Regions from separate parts of the Streptomyces sp. NPDC051563 genome, predicted to be linked through region 3. Evidence: riboswitches for the same ligand, from Rfam matches in the RefSeq annotation. Region 3 holds a riboswitch; each other region holds the start of a gene.
What was found. A riboswitch is a leader RNA that binds a small molecule or an ion and turns the genes downstream of it on or off. The one in region 3 is predicted to bind cyclic di-AMP.
Positions count from the first base shown of each region.

Region 1: it holds a riboswitch for cyclic di-AMP, as region 3 does, so the genes downstream of both, ACIA8F_RS13920 (transglycosylase family protein) here and ACIA8F_RS11020 (M23 family metallopeptidase) in region 3, are expected to answer to the same signal.
Region 2: it holds a riboswitch for cyclic di-AMP, as region 3 does, so the genes downstream of both, ACIA8F_RS07880 (peptidoglycan DD-metalloendopeptidase family protein) here and ACIA8F_RS11020 (M23 family metallopeptidase) in region 3, are expected to answer to the same signal.

Region 1 is NZ_JBITDL010000010.1:56,580-58,833, forward strand. It holds gene eno (phosphopyruvate hydratase) at 1-234, opposite strand, end outside; gene ACIA8F_RS13920 (transglycosylase family protein) at 555-1,262, opposite strand; cyclic di-AMP (ydaO/yuaA leader) riboswitch at 1,265-1,436, opposite strand; gene ACIA8F_RS13925 (transglycosylase family protein) at 1,713-2,254, opposite strand, start outside.
Region 2 is NZ_JBITDL010000005.1:38,716-40,969, forward strand. It holds gene ACIA8F_RS07875 (tyrosine-protein phosphatase) at 5-811, opposite strand; cyclic di-AMP (ydaO/yuaA leader) riboswitch at 1,127-1,322, shown strand; gene ACIA8F_RS07880 (peptidoglycan DD-metalloendopeptidase family protein) at 1,327-2,254, shown strand, end outside.
Region 3 is NZ_JBITDL010000007.1:139,407-141,660, reverse strand. It holds gene ACIA8F_RS11025 (M16 family metallopeptidase) at 1-608, shown strand, start outside; cyclic di-AMP (ydaO/yuaA leader) riboswitch at 857-1,016, shown strand; gene ACIA8F_RS11020 (M23 family metallopeptidase) at 1,029-1,835, shown strand; gene ACIA8F_RS11015 (GntR family transcriptional regulator) at 2,017-2,254, shown strand, end outside.

The DNA.
Region 1 (2,254 bases), on a different contig from region 3:
GCCGAGCTGCTCGATGACGGCGAGGACCGCCTTCTCGACGCCCTTGCCCATGTAGCGGTTGGGGTCACCGTCGCGGAGCTCTACGGCTTCGAACGCTCCGGTGGAGGCGCCGGACGGGACTGCAGCACGGCCGGTGCTGCCATCGTCGAGGCCCACCTCGACCTCGACCGTGGGGTTGCCTCGGGAGTCCAGGATTTCCCGGGCTACGACGACGTCGATGGACGGCACGAGCATCTCCTTCTGGGATGTGACGCTGGGTGTGCGGTGGCATGTCAGGCCGTGGGATGGCCTTGCCGCTTAGAGCCTAACCGCCTCCGGGCACTCGGCCAGCCGACCGCCCGGGTCCTGGGACGAAAAAGGGCCTGAATGCCCCTCTTACAGGACATAGGGCCCTTGATCATCGGGATTCCGGAGGCTCCGTCAGGGCGGACGGACGCGCACACAGCACCGCCCGGCGCGAAGGGGGTTGCGCGCCGGGCGGTGGAATTGCGTGGTGGAGCTCCGTGCGGAACTACTGCGTGTCGCCAAAGCGGCCACGCCCGTTCTCACACGTTTCAGCTGAGGTTCAGCTTCTGACCCGGGAAGATCAGGTTGGCGTCCGAGACGATGTCCTTGTTCAGCTCGAAGAGCTTCTCCCAGCCGCCGGACACCTGGTTCGCGTCCGCGATCGCGCCCAGCGTGTCGCCGGACTTGACCTCGTAGGAGCCGTTGCCCGTCTTGGGGGCCTCGGTCTTCGGCGCGGCCGGGGCGGCCGGACGCTCGGAGCGGGTGGTCGGAGCCTCGGCGCGCTTGGTCTCCTTCTTCGGCGCGGCCTTCTTCTCCACCTTCGGCGCCGGCTTCGGCTGGGCCTTCGGCTTGGAGGGGGTCTCGGCCGAACCGCCGGTGTAGGAGGAGTTCGACAGGCCCACGCCGCAGGACGGCCAGGCGCCCTTGCCCTGGCCCTTGAGGACCTTCTCGGCGATGGATATCTGCTGCGACTTGGAGGCCTGGTTGGCCTGCGCGGCGTACGCCTTGCCGCCGTACGCGGCCCAGGTGGAGGACGTGAACTGCAGGCCGCCGTAGAAGCCGTTGCCCGTGTTGATGGACCAGTTGCCGCCGGACTCGCACGCGGCGACGCGGTCCCATTCGCCGGCGGTCGCGGCGGAAGCGGTGCCCGCAGCCATCAGCGGAGCCGCCACGGCGACACCGGCGACACCGGCGAGCGTGACGATGCGGACGGCCTTGGAGCCGCGACGGTGCTTGCCCTTGCCCGAAAGCAGCATGGAGTTCTCCTCACCGACGCCTACGAGGTGAGCTGTCGGGTTCGGGCGAGTGAGTGCCCGGCCGAGCGACCTAGCGCTCGACTTAACCCCTAGCCGGTTCCGTGACCGTCTCTCAACGGCCGGTTCCGGCGCCTACCTTGGTTCCCCCGCTCCTGCCTTCGGCGCTTTACGCGACGAGTGTTCCCTCCGTCCGCCGGCAGGATTCGGCGATGCGGTCGAAGGAGCCCGCGGTGGCGAGCGATTCAGAAGGTAGACAGGTCTCCCCCCGATGTTCAACGAGCAACATCGGGGGGAAACGGTGCCTACTTGCGCTCCCCGGAGGGACGTTTGCGCAGGTGAGGGCGGGGTTTGCGGAACCCTCCGGGCCTGACACGCCAGTTGACCTGAAGAGACACATGTCTCACTTACAGAAAACGGACAATCAGCTGGTTCCGGGCGCTTTAAGTACCCCTATTGGTGCGTTAGATCCAGGTTCTGGCCGGGCTTGATCAGGTCCGCATCGCCGCCGATGACCTGCTCGTTGGCCTCGTACAGCCCCTTCCAGCCGCCCTTCACTCCGTTGGCGTCCGCGATCGTGATGAGGCTGTCGCCCGCCTTCACGGTGTACGTCGGGTCCGACGCGGCATCAGACCCGGTCTGCGTCTCGACCGCGGCCTGGCCGCGGTGCTTGCCGCCGCCCTCGGTCGCGCCGGCGGTCGCCGGGGCGCTCGGGGTGGCCGCGTCGCCCGGTGCGGCCGGGGCCGTCGGGGCCGTGGGATCAACCGGGTTGACCGGATTTGTCGGGTTCGCGGAATTCCCCGGCCCGGCCGGGGAGGTCGGGTCCGCCGAGTCTGACGGACCGACGGGAGCCGTCGGCCCCACCGGCGCCGTCGGGCCGACCGGAGCGGTCGGGTCCACCGGTACGGACGGGTCCGCCGGCGCGGTCGGGTCCACGGACGGCGGCGGAGTCGTAGGGTCCGCCGGGGCGGTGGGGTCCGCCGGGCTCGTGGGAG
Region 2 (2,254 bases), on a different contig from region 3:
GGCGTCAGTCCAGCAGGCGGTCACGGAGCCTGGCGAGGGTCTCGGGCGCGAGCCCGAGGCCCTCTGCCAGGTACCGCTCCACACCGCCCCACTCCTCGTCGATGGTCTCGAAGGCCGCCGCCAGATACGGGGCGCGGGCGTCGAAGAGCGGGGAGAGCAGTTCCAGCACTTCGGGGGTCCGGGGCTCGGTCGCCTCGCTGCCCCGGCGGACCCGGTAGCGGTTGTGCGGGGCGTTCGACTCCAGGTAGTCGGCCACGATCGCCTCCCGCTCGACGCCCAGCGCCAGCAGGGTGACGGCGATCGACAGGCCCGCCCGGTCCTTCCCGGCGGCGCAGTGCATGAGGGCCGGGACGCTGTACTCGGCGAGCGCGTGCACCACCCGGCCGTGCTCGGCGGTCCGGGTCCGGATCATCGTCCGGTACGAACGGGACATCCGCGCGGCGCCCTTCCCGTCGCCCAGGATCTCGCGGAGCTGCGCCAGGTCCCCGGTGCGGACCATCTTCCAGAACTCGCTGCCGTCGGCCGGATCCGACAGCGGAATGCTGACGTTGAGCACGCCGGGCAGCTCCACGTCCGGACCCTCCAGCGCGTGGTCGGCTCCGTTGCGGAAGTCGAAGACGGTGTGCAGCCCGAGCGACCCGAGGAACTCCGCGTCGGTTTCGGTGGCATGAGCCAGATGTCCGCTTCGGAATAGTTTTCCCGACTTGACCCGCCGGCCGTCCGTGGTCGGCAGCCCGCCCACGTCGCGGAAGTTGCGCACTCCGGTCAGCGTCGGCTCCTCGTGCGGACTCTGGGGTATCGGCTGGGTCACCGGGCTCCTCCGTGTCATCGTCGTCGATGGTGTCCGAATTACGCTACTTGCTGACAACTTGCCATGGCGAGAGGCGAGATCGGACCTGCCCCCGTGAGCCAGATCATACGGTGACGGTGCGTGCCTGATCGCAAATGCCGAATTGCCTGCCCGGGGCGGCTGTTGAAGGTGCGGAATGGACGGAGGGTGACCGGAATTCCGGCAGCCCGTCATCTTCAAGATTCCGTTGGGGAATTCATGACTTGTTCCGCGCGGGCCGACTCGATTACCTTCGCGATCGATCCGGACGGACCGCCTAATCCTGCCGCCGACCGGAAACCGCACCCGACTATTCACGCGCGCGGCAGGAGCGGGGGAACCAGGTAAGCCGCTGTTCCGGATCTCCGGTCGAGATCTTCACGACGGGACAGCTCGGGGTGAAGCCGTACACGTGCCGTTCACCGGCGCGGAGGCGGCCGGACATCTCCAGTCCGAACCCGACAGCTCACCTCGCAGGCGTCGGAGAGGAATGCGACATGTCCGGAACGGGTAAGCACCGCCGTCCCAAGTCCCGCTCGATATCCCGCGGGTTCGCCGCCGCCGGCACCGGTGGCGCGGCCCTCGCGCTTCCGCTGCTCGGCGCCGCCGGCGCCCACGCCGCGGGGGTCCCCGCCGCGGCGCCCGCCGCCGCTCCGGTCCAGGCCGCCCCGCAGGCCGTGGCCGCTCAGGTGCCCGCCGCGCTCCAGGCCGCGCCGGCCACCGCGCAGAGCGCCCCCACCGTCTACACCGTGGTGCCGGGCGACTACCTCTCCAAGATCGCCGCGAGCCGGCACCTCGCCGGCGGCTGGGAGCAGCTCTACGCGGACAACCGCGAGGCCGTCGGCACCGACCCGTCGCTGATCCACCCGGGCCTCAAGCTCACGCTCGGCGCGAAGGGCTCGGCTCCGGCCGCGTCGGCCGAGTCGGCGCCGGCCGAAACGCCGAAGCCGGCCAAGAAGTCTGCTTCTTCCTCTTCTTCTGATTCTTCCGCTTCGTCGAATTCCTCCAACTCGGACGCGGCCTCGTCCGATGAGGATTCCTCGGACGAGGCCGCCGCGCCCGCCCCCGCGCGCAAGGCCCCCGCCAAGCAGCAGGGCGGTTCCACGTCGACCGGCTTCGTCGCCCCCGTCGGCGGCGGCACGTCCACCGCGTACAAGACCGCCGGCTCCATGTGGTCCAGCGGCTACCACACCGGTGTCGACTTCTCCGCGAGCACCGGCACCACCGTCAAGGCGGTCGGCGCGGGCACCGTGGTCTCCGCCGGCTGGGGCGGCGCGTACGGCAACGAGGTCGTCATCCGCCACGCCGACGGCAAGTACAGCCAGTACGCGCACCTCTCCCAGCTCTCCGTCTCGTCCGGCCAGAGCGTCGGCGCCGGACAGACCATCGGACTCTCCGGCGCCACGGGCAACGTGACCGGCCCGC
Region 3 (2,254 bases):
CCGGCGCGGTCCAGACGCAGCTGCTGATCGGCCGCATCGGGGCCGACCGCCACGACCGGGTCTGGGCGCCCCAGGTGCTCGGCACGTACTGCCTGGGCGGCACGCTCACCTCCCGGCTGGACAAGGTGCTGCGCGAGGAGAAGGGGTACACGTACGGCGTGCGCGCCTTCGGCCAGGTGCTGCGCTCCACCGCCGACGGCAAGGGTGCCTCGATGCTCGCCATCAGCGGCTCGGTGGACACCCCGAACACCGGCCCGGCGCTGGACGACCTCTGGACGGTGCTGCGCACCCTCGCGGAGGGCGGCCTGACCGATGCCGAACGGGACGTGGCCGTGCAGAACTTGGTGGGGGTGGCCCCGCTGAAGTTCGAGACGGCGGCCTCCGTCGCGGGCACGCTCGCCGACCAGGTCGAGCAGGAGCTGCCGGACGACTACCAGGCGCAGTTGTACGCGCGGCTCGCCGAAACCGGCACGGTGGAGGCCACTTCGGCGGTCGTCAGCGCCTTCCCGGTGGACCGTCTGGTCACGGTCCTGGTGGGTGACGCCTCGCAGATCGAGGAGCCCGTGCGGGCCCTCGGCATCGGCGAAGTGACCGTGGTCGCCAACTGATCGTCAGGTGGTCTCCGGCCGTTGTCCGGTCGATCTCGGGCGGGCCGTCAACTGGCCTGTCGCTCAAGGGGCTCCGGCGGCTTGTCCGCCGGGGCCCCTTTTGTCCTTATTTTCCCTTTAGTGGTGTGGTTGCTTGTATGTGGTGTGGCGTACGCAACAAAAGGGCGCGTCTGTTTGGTGATTACCTGATGATCCGCCTAGCGTCGGCCGTGCTGTTCGTCAGGTGTAACCGCCGCGCCCGCGGCACCGGACAGCGATCGCCGAGTCCCCGTCAGGCGCGAGCCTGGGGAGCCGGGGACCCACTTGTGTCCCTGGGGTGAATCGGACCGCCTCGCAAGAGGAGGCCCGTAGGAGACCTTCCTGCTCCGAACCCGTCAGCTAACCCGGTAGGCGAGAGGGAAGGAAAGGATCAGCCCCTTCATGGCGTTTGGCAGTCGTGCAGCCGGTTCCGGTTCCGGCAAGCACCGTGGTTCGAGCCGTCTCAGCCGCAGGACCGCCGGCTATGCCGGCATAGCCGCCCTCGCCACCACTGGTGTCGTCGGCTCCCTGGCCGGTCCCGCGTTCGCCGCGGACCACTCGCCCTCCATCGAGGACACCGGCACCCTCAACACCATCGTGGTCGCCGACGAGCTCGCCGGCGACGTCGAGGCCCAGGCCCAGTCCCAGCAGCGGGCCGCCGAGGCCGCCGCCGCCAAGGCGCAGGCCGAGGCCGACGCCAAGCAGCGCGCCGCCGAGGCCAAGGCGAAGGCCGAAGCCCAGGCCAAGGCCGAGCGCGAGGCCGCCGAGCGCGCCGCCCGCGAAGAGGAGCGCAAGCGCCTCAACACCTTCGTCGCGCCGGTCGACGGCTCCTACGTCAGCACCCAGTACCACGCGGGTGGCGGCATGTGGTCCTCCGGCAGCCACACCGGCATCGACTTCCACGCCGCCTCCGGCACCTCCGTGCACGCGGTCGGCCTGGGCACCGTGGTCGAGGCGGGCTGGGGCGGGGCGTACGGCAACAACGTCGTCATCAAGCACGCGGACGGCACGTACACCCAGTACGGCCACATGTCCTCGCTGAACGTCTCCGTCGGCCAGCAGGTCGCCGCGGGCCAGCAGATCGGCCTGTCGGGCTCCACCGGCAACTCCAGCGGCCCGCACCTGCACTTCGAGGCCCGCACCGGCGCCGACTACGGTTCGGACATCAACCCGCTCACGTACCTGCGCTCGCACGGCGTCAGCGTCTGACCGCTCGCCCCACCGCACGTCTTCCGCGAAGGCCCCGGCTCCCTGAGAGCCGGGGCCTTCGTCGTGTTCCGCGCCTCGCCTTGTGTGAATGTTTCGTATTTCCGGCCGTCCTCGGAAATTATCGTGTGTTGCAATAGAGTCGCAACGCGCACAGCCATACGAAAAAGGCGGAGGTCCGGTCTTGCGTATTCCCGCGCACACGGTATGCACAGCGATCCGCGACGACATCGTCTCCGGGGTCTTCGGGCCCGGCGCCCGGCTGACCGAGGAGGTGCTGGCCCGCCGGTACGGAGTCTCGCGCGTCCCCGTGCGCGAGGCGCTGCGCACGCTGGAGTCCGAGGGCTTCGTGACCACCCGCCGGCACGCGGGTGCCTGCGTGGCCGAGCCGACCGAGCAGGAGGCGGCCGACCTCCTGGAGC